DNA from 3 places in the Oceanobacillus sp. FSL K6-3682 genome. Region 3 is predicted to be linked to each of the others. Evidence: predicted binding sites of a transcription regulator. Region 3 holds the regulator's gene; each other region holds the start of a gene.
The links. The regulator CtsR, encoded in region 3, represses protease genes until heat stress. The targets are predictions, from matches to a motif close to ATGGTCAATAAAGGTCAAACA.

Region 1 (6,853 bases), 1.6 Mb from region 3:
ATTCCTTGCAATTTTATCTTTGTTGCTTTATCATGATAAAGTGTTAAAGAAATTGATGGTTATTTATTGGAGGAAGAAAAATGGAATGGGTTGTTCTTTTAGCAGTCCTATTAATGACTGTTTTATGTTTATTAAAGGTAAATGTTATTTTATCTATTTTAATTTCAACGATTGCTGCCGGATTAATGAGCGGTTTAGGATTTACGGATTCTGTTAAATTAATGGTGGCTGGGATGGGGGACTCTGCAAATACAGCACTCAGTTATATTTTATTAGGTGCTTTTGCAGTTGCCATCAGCTACACAGGTATTACAAAAATATTAGTCAATTTTATTATTCGTATATTGACAGGGAAGAAAACAATAATGCTATTTGCGTTAGCTGGTGTTGCGTGTTTATCACAAAATTTAGTGCCGGTGCATATCGCTTTTATTCCTATTTTAATTCCTCCCTTATTAAAATTATTTGATCAAATGCGGATGGATCGCCGGGCAGTAGCAGTAGCGCTGACATTTGGTTTGAAAGCACCCTATATTATGATTCCAGTAGGATTCGGTCTGGTTTTCCAAGACTTAATTTTAAAAGGGGTAAATTCAAACGGTGCAGAAATTACTTTGCATGAAGTAACATTATCTATGCTGATACCTGGTGCCGGGATGATTGTTGGGTTGTTAATTGGAATCTTATTTACTTATAGAAAAGATAAAGATCCTAAAGATACAGTAAAAGAAAATAAAATTAAACCAGAGGATTTAGTAGAAGAAGTAACATTCAATAAACAGCATTTAATGACGATTATTGCAATTATATTAGCTCTTATTGTTCAAATTATTACGCAAGATTTGATTTTGGGAGCATTAACTGGAATTATAGCTATGTTCGTTCTGGTAGCATTACCATTTAAAGTCTTGGACCGGGTGATGACAGAGGGTATCTCCATGATGGCTACCATATCTTTTATTATCCTGGTAGCTGCAGGATTTGCAAATGTTCTGCAGAAAACCGGAGTAATAGGAGAATTAGTGGAAGTATCGATTTCTATGCTGGGAGATAATAAACCGCTGACTGCGTTTGTATTATTATTACTTGGATTGATTATTACGATTGGTATCGGAACTTCCTTTGGAACCATTCCAATTATTGCAGCATTATTTGTTCCAATTTGCCTTGCAGCCGGTTTCTCACCGCTTGCAACAGCATCTTTAATTGGAACAGCCGGAGCATTAGGCGACGCAGGCTCTCCAGCTTCAGACAGTACGCTGGGGCCAACCTCGGGGCTTAATGCAGATGGAAAGCATGATCATATCTGGGGTACCTGTGTACCGACATTTATACACTATAATATTCCTTTATTTATTTTCGGCTGGATTGCTGCAATGGTATTATAAAAAAAGCGTATAAAAGTAGAAGCAAAAGGAAAAGGTAAGAGAAAAACTGGGTGGGATTTGAATGAAACAACTAATCGCTTTCCTGTTATCACTTGCCTTTTTCTTTTGTGCTTTCACATGGAACACAGCTTTTGCGTATGGATGGGGCTACCAGAAAAATAATAATCATACGCCTCCGGAGATAGGGTCATATCAGGAAGTATTGGATAAATATAATGCGTTCTATCTGGATGACAGCGGGGAGAAAAACCTTTATCTCACCTTTGACAATGGCTACGAGCAGGGCTTTACCTCTGACATATTAGATGTATTAAAAAAAGAAGAAGTTCCAGCAACTTTTTTTGTAACAGGACATTATGTAGAAAGTGAGCCTGATTTAGTCAAAAGGATGGTGGAGGAAGGGCATATTATTGGAAATCACTCCTACCATCATCCAGACTTTACAATTATGAATAAGGAAGCCATTGAAAAAGAACTGACAGATTTAGAACAGGCAGTTGCCGAGATAAGTGATCAAGATGAATTAATATTTGTCAGACCTCCACGGGGGACATTCAGTTCAGATACATTGAAATGGTCAACAGAAATCGGACTTGTTCATGTGTTTTGGTCACTGGCTTTTAAGGATTGGGAAACAAACGCACAAAAAGGTGCAGATTATGCCTATGACGAGATTATGAAACAGATTCATCCCGGAGCAATTATTTTACTGCATGCTGTCTCCAGTGATAATGCAGCTGCCCTGGAAAAAGTAATTCAGGATTTAAAAGAAGAAGGGTATCAATTTAAAAACTTAGATGATTTATGGATGCGTAATCAATTGCCAAAGCAGTTTCCTTATTAAAGTAAACTGTCCTTTTATAGAAGAAAACGTAGTTATTCAGAAGAGTATATTCTGATAAAACGTTACGCTTCTAAAAGGACAGTTTTTTTGATATACTGCAAAAACAAATTCTCCTTATGAAAAAAGAAAGTCATTCTTTTCATAAGAAATTTGTATTTTTGAACCTCTTTGATCAGAAATCTGATAAACAGATAACTTGCTAAATCTCTTATGTAATAAGGCGTTGGCCTATATTCAATCTATCATAAATACAAAAGGTCAAAAAAAAATAAAAAAATTTGACTAAAACACTTGAAAGTCAAAGAAGGTCAGAGTATAATGTAATTATAGTCAAAGATAGTCAAAGTCAAAATAACGAATAAATAAGCTATCTGACTAATTTAAAGGAGGAATGAGAAATGAAATGTCAAAACTGTGGACAAAATGAGGCAACGATTAATGCACAAATGCAAATGAATGGACAACGTATGGAAGTGCATCTTTGCCATGAGTGTTTACAAGAAATACAAGGAAATATGATGAACAGTGACTTTTTCTCTAATTCTCCATTTGGCAATATGGATCAATCATTTGCCAACAACTTTTTCCAAGGTAATCAACAAAGTGGTGCAAGTGCACGCACTAGAACGAAACAAAAATCAAACAATGGAAATGGCTTAATTGATCAGTTAGCAAAAAATATTACTGATCAAGCGCGAGCAGGGAAGATTGATCCTGTCATTGGTAGAGATAAAGAAATTAAACGAGTTATTGAAACATTGAATAGAAGAAATAAAAACAACCCCGTATTAATCGGTGAACCAGGTGTTGGTAAAACCGCAATTGCAGAAGGACTGGCAGTAAATATTGTCGAAGGTAATGTACCTGCTAAATTAATGAACAAAGAAATTTATCTGCTGGATGTAGCTTCTTTAGTTGCAAACACTGGTATCCGAGGTCAATTTGAAGAGCGGATGAATAAACTGATTGCTGAATTACAGGAGCGTAATGATGTAATTGTATTTATTGATGAAATTCACCTTCTTGTCGGCGCGGGGACAGCAGAAAGCTCACAAATGGATGCGGGCAACATCTTGAAACCGGCTCTTGCACGTGGTGATTTGCAGGTAATTGGTGCAACAACATTAAAAGAATATCGTCAAATTGAAAAAGACGCAGCGTTAGAACGACGCTTACAACCTATTATCGTGAAGGAACCATCATTAGAAGATGCAGTAAAAATCTTGAAGGGAATTAAAGACCGTTATGAAAAATTCCATGAAGTACGTTATTCTGATGAAGTAGTCGAAGCATTTGTCGGTTTATCCAACCGCTATATTCAGGACCGCTTCTTACCAGATAAAGCAATTGACTTGATGGATGAGGTTGGTTCCAGATTGAATCTGGCAAACGCACAAAAAGATTCTGATTCATTACAGCAACGCTTAGATGAAGTTGTGAAACAAAAGCAGGAAGCAGCAGAAAAAGAGGACTATGAGCGCGCTGCAAATCTCCGTTATCAGGAAATTCAATTACAAAAGCAATTGGATAAAGTAGAAGACGGAGAAAAAACAATGGATGTGGATATTTCTGATATTCAATTGATTGTAGAAGAAAAAACGGGTATACCAGTAACTAAAATGCAAAAAGATGAAAAAGAAAAAATGAAAAATCTGGCTGATGATCTTCGTGCCAAAGTAATCGGACAGGAAGAAGCTGTAGCAAAAGTTGCTAAATCAATTCGCCGAAGCCGTGCCGGATTAAAAGCAAAAGAACGTCCAATCGGTTCATTCTTATTTGTCGGCCCTACTGGTGTCGGAAAAACAGAATTAACAAAGGTACTGGCAGAAGAATTGTTCGGCACAAGAGATGCCTTGGTCCGTCTGGATATGAGTGAGTATATGGAAAAACACACGGTGTCTAAAATTATCGGTTCACCACCAGGATATGTAGGACATGAGGAAGCTGGACAGCTGACTGAACGCATCCGCAGAAGCCCATACTCTATTCTATTACTGGATGAAATTGAAAAAGCACATCCAGATGTGCAGAATATGTTCTTACAAATTATGGAGGACGGTCATTTAACAGATTCTCATGGCAGAAGAGTAAGCTTTAAGGATACAGTCATTATTATGACAAGTAATGCCGGAACTGGTGAAAAACAAGTGAATGTCGGCTTTAACAGCAAAACACATGAATCAGTTTCCACATTAGAAAATCTAAGTAACTATTTCAAACCAGAGTTTCTGAACCGTTTCGATGCTATTGTAAACTTTAATGAATTAAAAGAAGAAGATCTATTACAAATTGTTGACCTTATGCTGCATGATTTAGAAGCAACTATGAAGGAAAACCAAATCAGCATCACTATCTCTGACGAAGCTAAGCAGCGTCTTGTTAAATTAGGATACGATCCACGCTTTGGTGCACGTCCATTACGCCGTGTTATCCAGGATAAAGTAGAAGATCAATTAACTGATTTAATTCTCGAAGGGGAAGATGTAAAAGCAGTTCATGTGGATGTAAATGAAGAAGAAATTGTTGTTTCAAATGCATCTTAATAAAAAGTTAGAATAATTGCGTAAGGCATATTAAATAAAGGGATATACAAGGATCAGCTGACCCAATTAGTGGGTTAGCTGGTCTTTTTTTGTTAACAGGAAAGTTATAATAAAACTATGGTTTTAAAGGAACTGCGACTTAGCTCCCCCAAGTGTTCTTGTTCTGTATAAAGTGGCGGCTACGGATTTTTAGAGTATCTTCCGTAAATTAACAATAACAATAATTTTAAAAACGAAGGTTTTCTGAGTCGATATATGGTATAAAAAAATTAGATGTAATTTTTGTACAGGAATTATGATAAGGAGTTTTGAAAACCGATGCTTCATTCTGTATAGAATTTGTATAGAAAATTGTCGATTAAAGCTCTCATTATTATCATGTATGATATGTTTATATACTTTGTTTCTCAATGAAATTACAAACCTATTTTTAGGAGGCTATAAATTGAATATTTGTATCATCGATGATGAGCATTTAGCTTTAGAATACTTGGATTTTCTTTTTAATAAAATAGAAGGAGTACAGGTTACAGGCAAATATAACAGCCCTGGGGATCTAATAGATCATGTTCAAAGGGAAAGCATAGATGCTGTATTTATGGATATACATATGCCTGAGATAAAAGGGATTGATTTAGCGGAAAAACTATTAAACATACAGCCTTCCTTACAGATTGTTTTTGTAACTGCCTATAATGAATATGCAGTCAAAGCTTTTGAATTAAATGCATTGGATTATATTTTAAAGCCGGTTCAAAAAGTACGGTTAGAGATAACGATACAGAGGATAAAAGAAAGTAATTATATAAAATTAAATACAGCATTGGAATCAGATTCAGATAAAGCAAATTATAGAATTAAGAATTTAGGAGCTCTTCGCTTTTATAAGGAAAATAATCCAATCGAAGTGAAATGGAGGACATCCAAAGCGAAGGAGCTGTTTGCTTATTTTGTACAGAATCATGAAAATACAATTCGAAAAGGTGAATTAACAGATTTAATGTGGAGTAATCTTCCTTGGGAGAAGGCTCATTCACAGTTGTACTCCACTGTTTACCAAATTAGAAAGGTAACACAGCAAATTGGAATGCCGATTAAAATATCCAGTCAGGACGAATTCTATCATATAACTATAGAAGGTGTAGAAATTCAATCAGTTAAGTGGAAGCGTGCAGCATTGGATGTATTGAGAAATAACAATGTATCTGCAGCTGCATATTTTAAACTGTTAGAAGCATACCAGGGGAATTATTTGGAGGAAATTGAAGCAGCATGGGTTCTTAAAGAAAGACACAGTCTGAGAAAAATATGGCTGGGATTAATAGAAAATCTGGTTAAACATATCATTTATTACGAGAATCCTTCATCATATAATGCTTCCAAATTAAGTGCGCTTGTCAGCTCTGATGAGGAGGCTGTAATGTTATTGAATAAAAAATTACAACATTAGCAAAAGATTTTATCTCCAAGGACACCTCTATGTCGGCTGTGACATAGAGGTTGAAAATTGTATGGGGAAGAGTTGATAGGAATGAGAAAAAATTATATTCGACTGGGAGTTATTCTGCTCCTTTTTATTATTTGTTTATCTACTTTCCGCATGATTTGGATGGGGTTTTTTCAAAATGAGATTCAACCTGATATTCAAAATGGTGTTCTGGATATACAATCATGGGATCTGGGGGACAAAGAAACACTTGTTTTGGACGGGGAGTGGAAGTTCTATCCTTCTCAGTTTATTATGGAAGAAGTAAGCAGGGCAGGCAGTGAATCGGAAATTTTAGATGTGCCTGAAGGCTGGAATGATATCTTAAATTCTTCTTTTGGCTATGGTACCTATCGGTTACAAATCAAGGTTAACCCTGATATAGATCAGAATTATGGTTTATACATACCAAGTATTCGCAGTTCATCAGAAGTCTATGTTAATGGACGAAAGCTGTCTTCCTCTGGTGAGATAGCTTCAGATGAAGAGCAATATACAGCTAAAAATTTACCGCAAAACGTGGTTTTTACAGCAAATGAAGAAGGAAATATTGATATTGTTATACAAGCTGCCAACTATAAAGATATAAGAA
Region 2 (6,853 bases), 1.4 Mb from region 3:
GAATCCACATTATGTGTCTGCGCTTCAGCCTTTAACAGGATTAAATCAGGAAGTCTCTTCGTATGTATTTAAATGGACAGATACACAGCTGTTTACAGATAAATTAAATGATTTATTCCGTTTTATGTTTCCGCAATATAAAAAAGAAGGCAAATCACAATTAGTCATTGCCATTGGCTGCACTGGCGGACAGCATCGTTCTGTAGCTTTAGCTGAGTATTTCTCCAAACAATTCAATGATGATTATATTACACATGTCAGTCATCGGGATATTGAGAAGAGAAAGGCTAAATCATCATGAGCAATGTTCCCAAAATAACGGCTATTGGCGGAGGAACAGGAATGCCGGTTTTACTGCGTGGATTGAAGGATTTACCGGTGGAGCTTACCGCAGTTGTGACTGTAGCGGATGATGGAGGAAGTACAGGAAGAATCCGTTCAGAAATGGAAATACCTGCACCGGGAGATATTCGAAACGTTATTGCTGCTTTATCTGATGCAGAACCTATGCTTTTAGAGCTCTTTCAGCATCGGTTTCAACAAGGGAATGGATTGACTGGTCATTCATTAGGGAATTTATTATTAGCTGCTATGACATCGATGACCGGTAATTTTAATCAGGGGATAAAAGAAATTTCCCGGGTTCTAAATGTAAAAGGAAAGATATATCCGATTTCAAATGATAATATGTCTTTGCATGCAATTATGGAAGACGGAGAAATTATTCATGGTGAATCAAATATCCCTCTGTCGGGAAAACGGATTAAACGTATTTTTTTAGAGCCGCAGCCGCTGCATCCATTACCCAATGCTGTTGAATCCATTGAAAAAGCAGATCTGATTGTTATATCTCCAGGGAGCCTGTATACTTCCATCATGCCGAATCTAATTGTTCCAGAAGTGAAGGAAGCATTACACAACGCGAAAGCAAAGAAAGTCTATGTTTGTAATATCATGACGCAATATGGAGAAACAACAGGTTATTCCGCGGCAGATCATGTTCAGGCTATTCACGACCATGTTGGTGATGCTTGTGTTGATTATGTTATTGTTCATAACCAGCCAATAGATGCAGAAACACAGGAAATTTATAAAGAAGAGAGAGCATTTCCGGTAGAAGCGGATATTGACCGCTTAAAAGCCATGAATGTTCAGGTAGTTGCAGGAAATATTGTTGTAAAGCATAAAGATGGAACACTTCGCCATAATAATGATAAAATTGCTGAGATGCTTTATAAATTTTTATAATTTTATCATGGAATGAAGTTTTGCTTTATGTGCGTGTTGAAAAGGGAAGGAGTGTGATACTATGTCCTTCGCATCAGATATTAAAAAAGAACTAACCGCGATTCAATCGGATTCCTGCTGCCAGTTTGCTGAGTTAGCTGCATTAGTTCGAATGAATGGCGTTATTTCTATATCAAAGCAAGGTTATGCACTGGATGTGCAGACGGAGAATGCAGCAATTGCAAGGCGTATTTACACATTAATTAAGCAAAATTATACATTACCGGTAGAACTGCTTGTCCGTAAAAAAATGAAGCTGAAAAAAAATAATGTTTATATTGTCCGTATGAAAAACGGTGTCCAGTCTTTATTAAAGGATTTGGATTTAATCGAAAATCAATATCAAATTATCCGGACTATTTCAGAGAAATACTTAGATAAAGAGTGCTGCCGCAAATCATATTTACGTGGAGCGTTTCTGGCTGGCGGTTCGATGAATAATCCGGAAACATCTTCTTATCATTTAGAGATTTTCAATTATTATGAAGAACATGCAGAAGCGTTAAAAACATTATTGAATGGATACGACTTGCATGCAAGAACATTGGAACGTAAAAACGGACATATCGTATATATGAAGGAAGCAGAAAGGATTACTGCTTTTTTAAGTATTATCGGAGCACATCAAGCATTATTGAAATTTGAAGATGTCCGTATTGTCCGTGATATGCGGAACTCTGTGAACAGGTTAGTAAATTGTGAAACAGCGAACTTAAATAAAACCATTGGTGCGGCATTCCGTCAAATTGAAAATATTAAATTGATTGAACGAACAGTCGGACTGGAACAATTACCTGAGAAATTGCAAGAGATGGCTAAGCTGCGGGTTCAGTATGAAGAAGTTTCATTAAAGGAATTGGGAGAACTCGTTTCCAGCGGGACAATTTCTAAATCAGGCGTGAATCATCGATTGAAGAAGATTGATGAATTCGCAGAAAAAATTAAACGTGGAGAGCTGCAGCTTGGTAATTAATGCTAGCATCCGGAGAATATGATATAATGCAATAAATATCATGGAACATCGCCAAAAAATAAATGCAGAGCTTTCTCTGCATTGCAAAAAAATGGAGGCGTTTACTTAAGACAGGAGAGTGGATTTGTTGATTGAGAAAACGGTGAAGATTGAATTAGATTCAGGATTGCAGGCAAGACCAGCTGCCTATTTTGTACAAGAGGCCAATCGATTTGATTCACACATATTTTTAGAGAATGATGATAAAAAAGTGAATGCGAAAAGCATTATGGGACTGATGAGCTTAGCTTTGACAAAAGGGGAAGAAATTAAGCTTATTATCGAAGGTGAAGACGAAGAAGAGGCAATGGAATATTTAACAAGCCTTGTTCGCGAGAAAGTATGATTGAGCTAATGTTAAGTTTATAATAAATAGCAAATCTATGCCTATTTAAAAACTCCCTCTTAAGGGCGGGTAATCTTTACTCAAACTTAAGAGGGAGTTATCATTGCATTTCATTTTTCTAGTAGCGCGCCCAGAGGGATTCGAACCCCCGGCAAACCTGGTACCGGAAACCAGTGCTCTATCCAGCTGAGCTATGGGCGCGTATTGTTTTATTAAAAACACAACCTTAATTATACATACGAATTCCTTCTGAGACAAGTCCTTTTTCTTTATTTGATAAAATTTCTTAGGTTTAACAAACATAAAATCGGGAAAACTGGTTAAAGTAGAAATTTGGAGAATCTTTTTGTTTGACCTTTATTGACCAATGAGCTATCATATTAACTATAGTAATTAAATCATCAGCCATGTTAACTGGCTATTCAAGGAGGATTTATAATGAATTTAGTACCTACAGTTATTGAACAAACAAACCGTGGTGAACGCGCATACGATATTTATTCCCGTTTATTGAAGGACCGGATTATTTTACTTGGCAGCGGTATTGATGACAATGTCGCCAACTCTATTGTAGCACAGCTATTATTCTTAGAAGCAGAAGATCCAGGAAAAGATATCTCTTTATACATTAATTCTCCTGGCGGATCTATTACAGCCGGAATGGCAATTTTTGATACAATGAATTTTATTAAATCAGATGTATCTACAATCTGCATTGGTATGGCAGCTTCTATGGGAGCATTCCTGCTTAACGCTGGTGAAAAGGGTAAACGTTTTGCTTTGCCGAACAGTGAGATCATGATTCACCAGCCATTAGGTGGTACACAAGGTCAGGCAACAGACATTGAGATTCATGCAAGAAGAATTATTGAAATTAAAAAACGTATGAACCGTATCATGTCTGAAAACACCGGACAGCCATTAGAAGTTATTGAACATGATACAGAGCGTGATAACTTTATGACTGCAGAACAGTCCAAAGAATACGGCTTAATTGATGATATCTTTGAACGCAAACAATAATTGAAGTGTAAAAAAAAAAGTAAAAAAAAGAGGCTGGGACAAAAGCCAGTAAAAATAGAAAAAGTGACTTTCTACTATGATTTTAAGTAGGAAGTCACTTTTTTAATTTGATTAAAAAATGAAATAAACGTACAAAAAAAGGATACCTTCTGATAAAGTTAAAGTACCACTACAAAAACAGAATCGAGGTATCCTTATGTTTAAATATTATAACGTAAATCAAGTCGTTTTGCCATTAGATTTCGAGATGAAATTACAAGAAAATGATATTGCTTATACCATCCATGAATTTATCGAACAGATTCCAGAAGAAGCTTTCACCGGTTTTACCCGTCAAACAGGCTGTCCCGCCTATCACCCGCGTATGATGATGAAAATTATTTTATGTGCTTATACCCAGTCGGTGTTCTCTGGCCGAAAAATCGAAGCATTATTAAAAGATAGTGTGCGAATGATGTGGCTTGCGCAAGGATATGAGCCGAGTTACCGTACTATCAACCGTTTTCGTGTGAATCCAGAAGTAAAAGAACTATTGCGTCAGTGCTTCGTCCAATTTCGTTGTCAGCTGGTGGAAAAAGAGTTGATCGATGCGGAGGCTATCTTTATTGACGGGACCAAAATTGAAGCCAATGCCAATAAATTCACCTTTGTCTGGCGAAAATCGATCGAGCGTTATCAAACGAAACTTGTAGAGAAGTCCCATGCCCTCTATGAAGAATTAGTGGAAAAAGAAATTATTCCAGAAATCAACCGGGAAAACCCGGAAGCTCTATCGACGCAAGAACTTCAACAGATGGCAGCGAATTTGGATAAGTCAGTCCAAACGTATACGAAACAAATCGAATCGATTGAAAAAGCACAAGACCGAAAAGCCCTGCGTTCGGAACGAAAGCAGCCAAAACAAGCCTTAAAACAGGTGCACGATTTCATCTGTCGTCAAGAAAAATATGAAGAAGCCTTGGAGATTTTAGAAGAACGTAACAGCTATTCCAAGACGGATCACGACGCAACCTTTATGCGATTGAAAGATGACCATATGAAGAACGGACAGTTGAAAGCTGCTTATAATGTGCAATTGGCAACAGAAGGACGTTACGCATTAGCCTATGATATTTTTCCGAACCCTACCGATACACGAACGCTGATTCCTTTTTTAGATCGTATTGAAAAGGATTATTTTGCGTTGCCTGATGTCCTCGTAGCTGATGCGGCTTATGGAAGTGAACAGAATATAGAAGATGTCACCCTGAACCGGTTACGAACTGCCTTGATTACCTATAGTATGTACCGCAAAGAGAAGAAGAAAAAATATAAAAATAATCCCTTTAACACCGCTAACTGGGATTATGATGCCGAAATAGATGCCTTTACTTGTCCAAATGGTCAAGCTGTTACTTATCGCTATAACTCCAAACGCACAGACAAGTATGGTTACCAGCGACAATTTAAGGTCTATGAATGTGAAGATTGTACAGGCTGTCCTTTGCGAGAGCAATGTACCAAGGCAAAGGAAGGTAACCATCGGAAAATATTTTATAATGAAAAATGGGAAGCACAAAAGAAAATGATACGAGAACAGCTTTCAGATGAAGAAATGGGCAAGCTTTACGGAAAACGTAAGATAGATGTGGAGCCTTTCTTTGGATTTTTGAAGGCTAATTTGGGTTTCACTCGTTTCTCTGTACGAGGAAAATCCAAAGTGGATAATGAATTGGGATTCGCCTTAATGGCAGTGAATCTGAGAAGATACACTGCCTCTAGCTGCTTTTTTATGTATCTACTTATAAATGATTTCAAAAAAGATGGATTTCACATCAAAACCCAATGTGAAATCCATCTTTTCATTATTTTTGGCTAGTTATGTCCCAGCCTCTTTTTTTTGCTATTTTCTATTTCTATGTGAAATGTTTTAAATAGTTCTTATAAATATGATTAATTTATAAAACATTTTACCGGAAATTATTTCTTTATGAAATGATAAAATTATGTTTATCATAAATCCGAAATATCTTGTAAATACTGTGAAATTAACTGTTTAGTCATTCCTACAGGGTGTAGTTTATGGTAAAATAAACTCAAGGTAGAATTTCGAAAATAATAAAAAATTTTAAGTTAAGTTATTTTGTATATGTTATCCCACATTTCACTAGTCTTAGGCATCTTTGACGGGATGAGAAGTTTTCCTTTTTATAATCCCCTACAAGCGAGCATTTTGCAGGATATAACCTAATTCCCTATCTGCGGAAAAATCGTTCCTCAAGGCTGAAGTATCACTTTACAGTTGTTTCTCCATGAAATGTTATCTTTTGCACACTCTGTTATATAAACTTTCACTACCCAAAAGCTGTCAAGACATAAGGGCTTTAAAAACTATCTTTTAGATAGATTAATTAAGATTCTATTATTGGAAAATATTTCAAGGAGGATATTGATGGAAAAAATAGTTAATATTGTAGAGTCACAAGTTATTGCTTCTGTGAAATCACCGGAACATTTAGAATTGGCTGCTGCTTCAAATTCAAATGTTGTGTTTTTATTAACGGGAGATTTACTTACGACTTCTGATTATCTAGATGTACTTAAAAAGGCTGGGAAGCAAACTTTTTTACATATAGATTTTATTGAGGGTCTTTCTAATTCAAAAAATGCACTAAAGTATATTGCAAAAGTGTGGCAGCCCAAAGGAATTATTACTACAAGAAACAGCCTGATTAAATATGCAAAAGAAGAAGGGTTAATGACAGTTCAAAGAATCTTTTTAATTGATAAAAATGCTATGAAAAAAGGAATTGAGATGGCAGATCAATACCAGCCTGATGCTATTGAAATATTACCTGGACTTATGCCAAGCGTCATAGACGAATTAACAAGGACAACGAAACTCCCAATTATAGCTGGAGGATTGATCAGCAAAGAAAAGGAGATCCTGGAAGGGTTAGAGGCAGGAGCTTTAGCTATTTCTTCAAGTGATCCTAAATTGTGGAATATTGATATTTGATATAAACTAACCAAAAGACTCTGCAGATAGATAAACCATAGAGTCTTTTGGTTGAAAAAGAGAATAAAACTGCTGATTTTCGCGGTCTTAGACTAGTTTTGTAAATATTTGTTCACAAAATTGTGATTTTTTCTTTACAATATTGAAAGCGTTTGCTATACTTGTGTCAATAATTAAATAACTCTAT
Region 3 (6,853 bases):
AATCGCTAGTAATCGCGGATCAGCATGCCGCGGTGAATACGTTCCCGGGTCTTGTACACACCGCCCGTCACACCACGAGAGTTCGTAACACCCGAAGTCGGTGAGGTAACCTTTTTGGAGCCAGCCGCCGAAGGTGGGACGAATGATTGGGGTGAAGTCGTAACAAGGTAGCCGTATCGGAAGGTGCGGCTGGATCACCTCCTTTCTAAGGATATATAACGGAATTTTGTACTTGGTTGTTTGGTTCAGTTTTGAGAGAGCAATCTCTCTTTTTGTACCTTGAAAACTAAATAAGAGTAACAACGACATCAAACTTTAGAAATAAGGCAAAAAAGCTATTGATATAGCAACACAACTGATTACGAAGTAATCAGCAAACTTATTCCAAAACTTTAGTTAAGTGAATAAGGGCGCACGGTGGATGCCTTGGCACTAGGAGCCGATGAAGGACGGGACTAACACCGATATGCCTCGGGGAGTTGTAAGTAAACTTTGATCCGGGGATTTCCGAATGGGGGAACCCACTGTTCGTAATGGGACAGGACATCTATCTGAATACATAGGGTAGATGAGGCAGACCCGGGGAACTGAAACATCTCAGTACCTGGAGGAAGAGAAAGAAAAATCGATTTCCTGAGTAGCGGCGAGCGAAACGGAAAGAGCCCAAACCAAGAAGCTTGCTTCTTGGGGTTGTAGGACACTCCATTGGAGTTACAAAGAAATTCTTTAAACGAATCGACTTGGAAAGGTCAGCCGAAGAAGGTAACAGCCCTGTAGTTGAAAAGGAATTTCCTCCGGAGTGTATCCTGAGTACGGCGGAACACGTGGAATTCCGTCGGAATCCGGGAGGACCATCTCCCAAGGCTAAATACTACCTAGTGACCGATAGTGAACCAGTACCGTGAGGGAAAGGTGAAAAGCACCCCGGAAGGGGAGTGAAATAGAACCTGAAACCGTGTGCCTACAAGTAGTCGGAGCCCGTTAATGGGTGACGGCGTACCTTTTGTAGAATGGACCGGCGAGTTACGATTGTATGCAAGGTTAAGTGGAAGACACGGAGCCGTAGCGAAAGCGAGTCTGAATAGGGCGAATGAGTATGCGGTCGTAGACCCGAAACCGTGTGATCTACCCATGTCCAGGGTGAAGGTCAGGTAACACTGACTGGAGGCCCGAACCCACGTATGTTGAAAAATGCGGGGATGAGGTGTGGGTAGCGGTGAAATTCCAATCGAACACGGAGATAGCTGGTTCTCTCCGAAATAGCTTTAGGGCTAGCCTCAAGATCGTGAGTACTGGAGGTAGAGCACTGATTGGACTAGGGGCCCCTACCGGGTTACCGAATTCAGTCAAACTCCGAATGCCAGTTACTTCAACTTGGGAGTCAGACTATGGGTGATAAGGTTCATAGTCGAAAGGGAAACAGCCCAGACCGCCAGCTAAGGTCCCAAAGTATACGTTAAGTGGAAAAGGATGTGGCGTTGCACAGACAACCAGGATGTTGGCTTAGAAGCAGCCATCATTGAAAGAGTGCGTAATAGCTCACTGGTCGAGTGACGCTGCGCCGAAAATGTACCGGGGCTAAACGTATCACCGAAGCTGCGGATTGTTCTTACGAACAATGGTAGGAGAGCGTTCAAAGTGCAGAGAAGTCAGACCGTGAGGACTGGTGGAGCGCTTTGAAGTGAGAATGCCGGTATGAGTAGCGAAAAAAGAGTGAGAATCTCTTTCACCGAATGCCTAAGGTTTCCTGAGGAAGGCTCGTCCTCTCAGGGTTAGTCGGGACCTAAGCCGAGGCCGACAGGCGTAGGCGATGGACAACAGGTTGATATTCCTGTACCACCTCATGATTGTTTGAACAATGGGGGGACGCAGGAGGATAAGGAGTGCGCACTGATGGATGTGCGTCCAAGCATGCGAGGAAGTCAGATAGGCAAATCCGTCTGACATATTTCTGAGCTGTGATGGGGAGGGAAATAGAGTACCGAAGTTCCTGATTTCACACTGCCAAGAAAAGCCTCTAGTTAGATCATAGGTGCCCGTACCGCAAACCGACACAGGTAGGCGAGGAGAGAATCCTAAGGTGAGCGGGAGAACTCTCGTTAAGGAACTCGGCAAAATGACCCCGTAACTTCGGGAGAAGGGGTGCTCACTTGTGAGTGAGCCGCAGTGAATAGGCCCAAGCGACTGTTTAGCAAAAACACAGGTCTCTGCGAAGCCGAAAGGCGAAGTATAGGGGCTGACACCTGCCCGGTGCTGGAAGGTTAAGGGGAAGAGTTAGCTCTTCGGAGCGAAGCTTTGAACCGAAGCCCCAGTAAACGGCGGCCGTAACTATAACGGTCCTAAGGTAGCGAAATTCCTTGTCGGGTAAGTTCCGACCCGCACGAAAGGTGCAACGACTTGGGCACTGTCTCAACGAGAGACCCGGTGAAATTATACTATGCGTGAAGATGCGCATTACCCGCGACAGGACGGAAAGACCCCGTGGAGCTTTACTGTAGCCTGATATGGAATGTTTGTGCAGTTTGTACAGGATAGGTGGGAGCCTTTGAAGCGTGAGCGCCAGCTTACGTGGAGGCACCCGTGGGATACCACCCTAACTGTATGACCATTCTAACCCAGGACCGTAATCCGGTTCGGAGACAGTGTCAGGCGGGCAGTTTGACTGGGGCGGTCGCCTCCTAAAAGGTAACGGAGGCGCCCAAAGGTTCCCTCAGAATGGTTGGAAATCATTCGTAGAGTGTAAAGGCAGAAGGGAGCTTGACTGCGAGACCTACAAGTCGAGCAGGGACGAAAGTCGGGCTTAGTGATCCGGTGGTTCCGCATGGAAGGGCCATCGCTCAACGGATAAAAGCTACCCCGGGGATAACAGGCTTATCTCCCCCAAGAGTTCACATCGACGGGGAGGTTTGGCACCTCGATGTCGGCTCATCGCATCCTGGGGCTGTAGTCGGTCCCAAGGGTTGGGCTGTTCGCCCATTAAAGCGGTACGCGAGCTGGGTTCAGAACGTCGTGAGACAGTTCGGTCCCTATCCGTCGTGGGCGTTGGAAGTTTGAGAGGAGCTGTCCTTAGTACGAGAGGACCGGGATGGACACACCGCTGGTGTACCAGTTGTTCCGCCAGGAGCATAGCTGGGTAGCTACGTGTGGAAAGGATAAGTGCTGAAAGCATCTAAGCATGAAGCCCCCCTCAAGATGAAACTTCCCATCACTTCAAGTGAGTAAAATCCCTCAGAGACGATGAGGTTGATAGGTCCGAGGTGGAAGCGTGGCGACACGTGCAGCTGACGGATACTAATCGATTGAGGACTTATCTAAGTTTTTTGATGTCACGTTACTCTTATTTAGTTTTCAGGGTGCAAATTTAAAAAAAGTGTTGCATTTTTATTCTGAAGTGCATATAATATAACTTGTCCTTGTTTTTAAGGAAACATCTTCAAGTTACATATTGTATTGTCTGGTGGCGATAGCGAAGAGGTCACACCTGTTCCCATGCCGAACACAGAAGTTAAGTTCTTCAGCGCCAATGGTAGTTGGGGGCTTCCCCCTGCGAGAGTAGGACGTTGCCAGGCACATTAAAAAAGAGTTAAGCTTATGCTTAACTCTTTTTTGTATTCTTAAACCTTCTATATTAAATTTGGAATCATAAAATAATTAAATAAGCTTATTAAAAAAAGTAATCCAGAATAGATAATAAAATTTTCTTATTAGCAAATTAAAAGGATTAGAATATAATGGAAGTTAGACATGATAAAATTTAAAAATGATATTTTTGAGAGAGGAGATGGAGACAAGCTATTCTTTTCTATATATTCGAATATGCATAAAAGATGAAACGATCACGTAAAGATATAATTGCATTTTAAATTCTATACAAAGGAGTAAGTAAAATTGGAACAATTCATTGGTGGTGATTTTCTTGTTATTGTATCACGTTTATTTATTGCTTTGATATTATCTGGTTTAATTGGTTTTGAACGAGAAATTAATAATCATTCAGCTGGGTTCCGTACGCATATACTAGTAGGAGTAGGATCCTGTTTAATGATGATTTTATCAATTTTTGGTTTTATCGCTTTCATGGAACAATATGATAATATTCGATTCGATCCTGCCCGTATCCCTTCTTATGTAATTAGCGGTATCGGCTTTCTGGGAGCAGGTACAATTATTGTTTACGGAGGAACTATCAAAGGGTTAACAACAGCTGCTTCTATATGGGCTGTAGCAGGTATTGGATTAGTTGTCGGAGCCGGTATGTACAGCGTTGCTATTGTAACAACGCTTATTATTCTTGTCAGTTTAATTTTTTTAAATCAAATAGAGCATTTCTTCCCCCGATTTAAATCAAGCAATTTTATTGAGATTATTGCATCAGAGGAATTTGAAATACATGAAGCAGTAAAGTCAATTGAAAAGAATCATTTTAATATTAAACAAATGGAGATAAAATTGTTGGAAGGTAATCAACGCAGAATTCATATGTGGACAAATATGAAGGGGAATAAAAATTTAATTTATTTATTTGATGATATATCCAAGCTTCCAGGAGTGGTAAATATAACAAAACGAAGTTAAAATTTAAATATTTTCATAGAGTTTCTATAATTATGTTTTGATTTCTTGTCTGTTTGTCAAAAATAGAAATACCATCCATTTGCAACTTAAAGAATTTATATTATAATAAAGTCATAGTCAAAGTTAGTCAAAGTCAAAGGAACTGATTTATCGAATAAATTATTTGATTTGAGGTGCGAAGGATGAGTAACATTTCAGATATCATTGAACAATATTTGAAAAAAGTATTACAGGCAGAGGAGCAGCAAGCTATCGAAATTAAAAGAAGTGAAATTGCAGATCAATTTCAATGTGTACCTTCTCAAATAAATTATGTGATTAATACACGATTTACTGTGGAGAAGGGGTATATTGTGGAAAGTAAGCGCGGGGGTGGCGGTTATATTCGGATTATGCGTATACGTCATCAGAATCAATCAGAGTTAATCGATGAGATTATATTTTTAATCGGTGATTCGATCCCCCAACGTGCTGCCTTAGATATTTTAGATCGGCTTTTAGAGGAGGAGCTGATTACAGCACGTGAAGCAAAGTTAATGTTAGCAAGTATTGATAGAACAACATTGGCTTTTCAATTACCATTACGTGATGAATTGCGTGCACGTATACTCAAATCTGCATTAACTGCTCTTAAGTATTTGAACGATTAATTACCTGAAGGGGAGGAGCGTCGTATGGAATGCCAGGAATGCCGTGAAAGAAAGGCTACATTACATTTTAAACATATAATAAATGGCCAGGAGAAAAAAATCAGTCTTTGTGAAGTATGTGCCAAGAAGAAAGGGTATTTAAGCTATCCAGAAGAAGGATATTCTTTAAACGACCTTTTATCAGGGCTGTTCCAAAAGGATGGATTAAATTTGAGCTCTGCAGGAACAACAAAATCCAATCAGTCCCAAGAACTGAAATGCCCCTCTTGCGGCAGAACGTTTAGTGAATTTAAAAAGGCCGGGAAATTTGGCTGTGCAAATTGTTATGCTTCCTTTGGATCCAAGGTAGAACCAATTTTACGGCGTGTACATGCTGGAAATACAAAGCATACTGGCAGGATACCAAAGCGTGCAGGAAAGTATATACAGCAAAAACAATTAATTTCTTCTCATAAAGAAGAGTTAAAACAGCTGATTGAAGAAGAAGAGTTTGAAAAGGCAGCTGTTCTTCGTGATAAAATCAGAGAACTGGAGAAAGAAAATCACCAAAATAAGGAAGCGGGTGATAACACGTGACATTAGAATCATTTATAAACGAAGCGATTAGCCCATGGATGCTGAAGGATGGTCCAGATAAAGATATAGTGATGAGCAGCCGCGTTCGTTTAGCCCGCAACTTTGCTGATCAATTGTACCCGACATCCGGTAATCAAGAAGCATTAGAAGAAGTACTGCAGTTTATTAAGAAAAATTATACTCAGCAGGAAGATACGGAGCAGGATTCCATTTCATTTATACCAATGAATAATTTAAATATGATTGAAAAACTTGTTTTGGTGGAAAAACACTTAATAAGTCCACATTTAATTAAGCATAGTGATCATGCGGCTGTGTTATTATCTGCACAGGAGCAGACTTCGATTATGGTAAATGAAGAGGACCATTTGCGTATCCAGGTGTATTATCCAGGTCTACAGCTGAAAAAAGCATTGGAGGAAGCATACTACTTAGATGATTGGCTGGAAGAAAAGGCCGACTATGCATTCGACGAGACAAAAGGTTACCTCACCAGTTGTCCTACAAATATTGGAACTGGGATGCGAGCTTCTATTATGATGCATTTACCTGCTCTCGTGCTGACAAAGCAAATTAATCGGCTGATTCCCGCAATCAACCAGCTAGGTCTTGTTGTCAGAGGGATATATGGTGAGGGCAGTGAGGCAAGAGGAAATATATTTCAAATATCAAATCAGATTACGCTGGGCAAATCGGAAGAGGACATTATAGAAGATTTGGAGAGCATTGTTAATCAGCTCGTGGAGCATGAACGCATGGCTCGTGTATATATTTACGAACAATCAGAGATTAGCCTGGAGGATCGCGTCTTCCGTTCATATGGAACATTAAAAAATAGCAGGATAATTGATTCAAAGGAAGCTGCGATTTGTATTTCAAATTTGCGTTTAGGTATAGATTTAGGCATAATAGAAAACATTTCCGAGAATATACTGAATGAGCTGATGGTTTTAACACAACCTGGATTCCTGCAACATTATGCTAATAAAGCATTACGCTCTGATGAACGTGATATTCGAAGGGCTTCCATCATTCGTGAAAGATTAAATTTG

Region 1: the regulator CtsR is predicted to act here: its motif matches at 2,527-2,547, upstream of MHH51_RS08515 (ATP-dependent Clp protease ATP-binding subunit).
Region 2: the regulator CtsR is predicted to act here: its motif matches at 2,993-3,013, upstream of clpP (ATP-dependent Clp endopeptidase proteolytic subunit ClpP).

The regions. Positions count from the first base shown of each region.
Region 1 is NZ_CP150263.1:1,679,561-1,686,413, forward strand. Features, by position in the region: gene MHH51_RS08505 (SLC13 family permease) at 81-1,388, shown strand; gene pdaA (delta-lactam-biosynthetic de-N-acetylase) at 1,450-2,232, shown strand; gene MHH51_RS08515 (ATP-dependent Clp protease ATP-binding subunit) at 2,631-4,775, shown strand; gene MHH51_RS08520 (response regulator) at 5,221-6,225, shown strand; gene MHH51_RS08525 (ATP-binding protein) at 6,307-6,853, shown strand, end outside.
Region 2 is NZ_CP150263.1:3,518,601-3,525,453, reverse strand. Features, by position in the region: gene rapZ (RNase adapter RapZ) at 1-301, shown strand, start outside; gene MHH51_RS17450 (YvcK family protein) at 298-1,248, shown strand; gene whiA (DNA-binding protein WhiA) at 1,310-2,260, shown strand; gene MHH51_RS17440 (HPr family phosphocarrier protein) at 2,388-2,645, shown strand; tRNA gene MHH51_RS17435 (tRNA-Arg) at 2,771-2,846, opposite strand; gene clpP (ATP-dependent Clp endopeptidase proteolytic subunit ClpP) at 3,084-3,668, shown strand; gene MHH51_RS17425 (IS1182 family transposase) at 3,865-5,526, shown strand; gene MHH51_RS17420 (glycerol-3-phosphate responsive antiterminator) at 6,100-6,666, shown strand.
Region 3 is NZ_CP150263.1:105,520-112,372, forward strand. Features, by position in the region: rRNA gene MHH51_RS00550 (16S ribosomal RNA) at 1-205, shown strand, start outside; rRNA gene MHH51_RS00555 (23S ribosomal RNA) at 395-3,315, shown strand; rRNA gene rrf (5S ribosomal RNA) at 3,454-3,569, shown strand; gene MHH51_RS00565 (MgtC/SapB family protein) at 3,889-4,575, shown strand; gene MHH51_RS00570 (CtsR family transcriptional regulator) at 4,758-5,225, shown strand; gene MHH51_RS00575 (UvrB/UvrC motif-containing protein) at 5,250-5,801, shown strand; gene MHH51_RS00580 (protein arginine kinase) at 5,798-6,853, shown strand, end outside.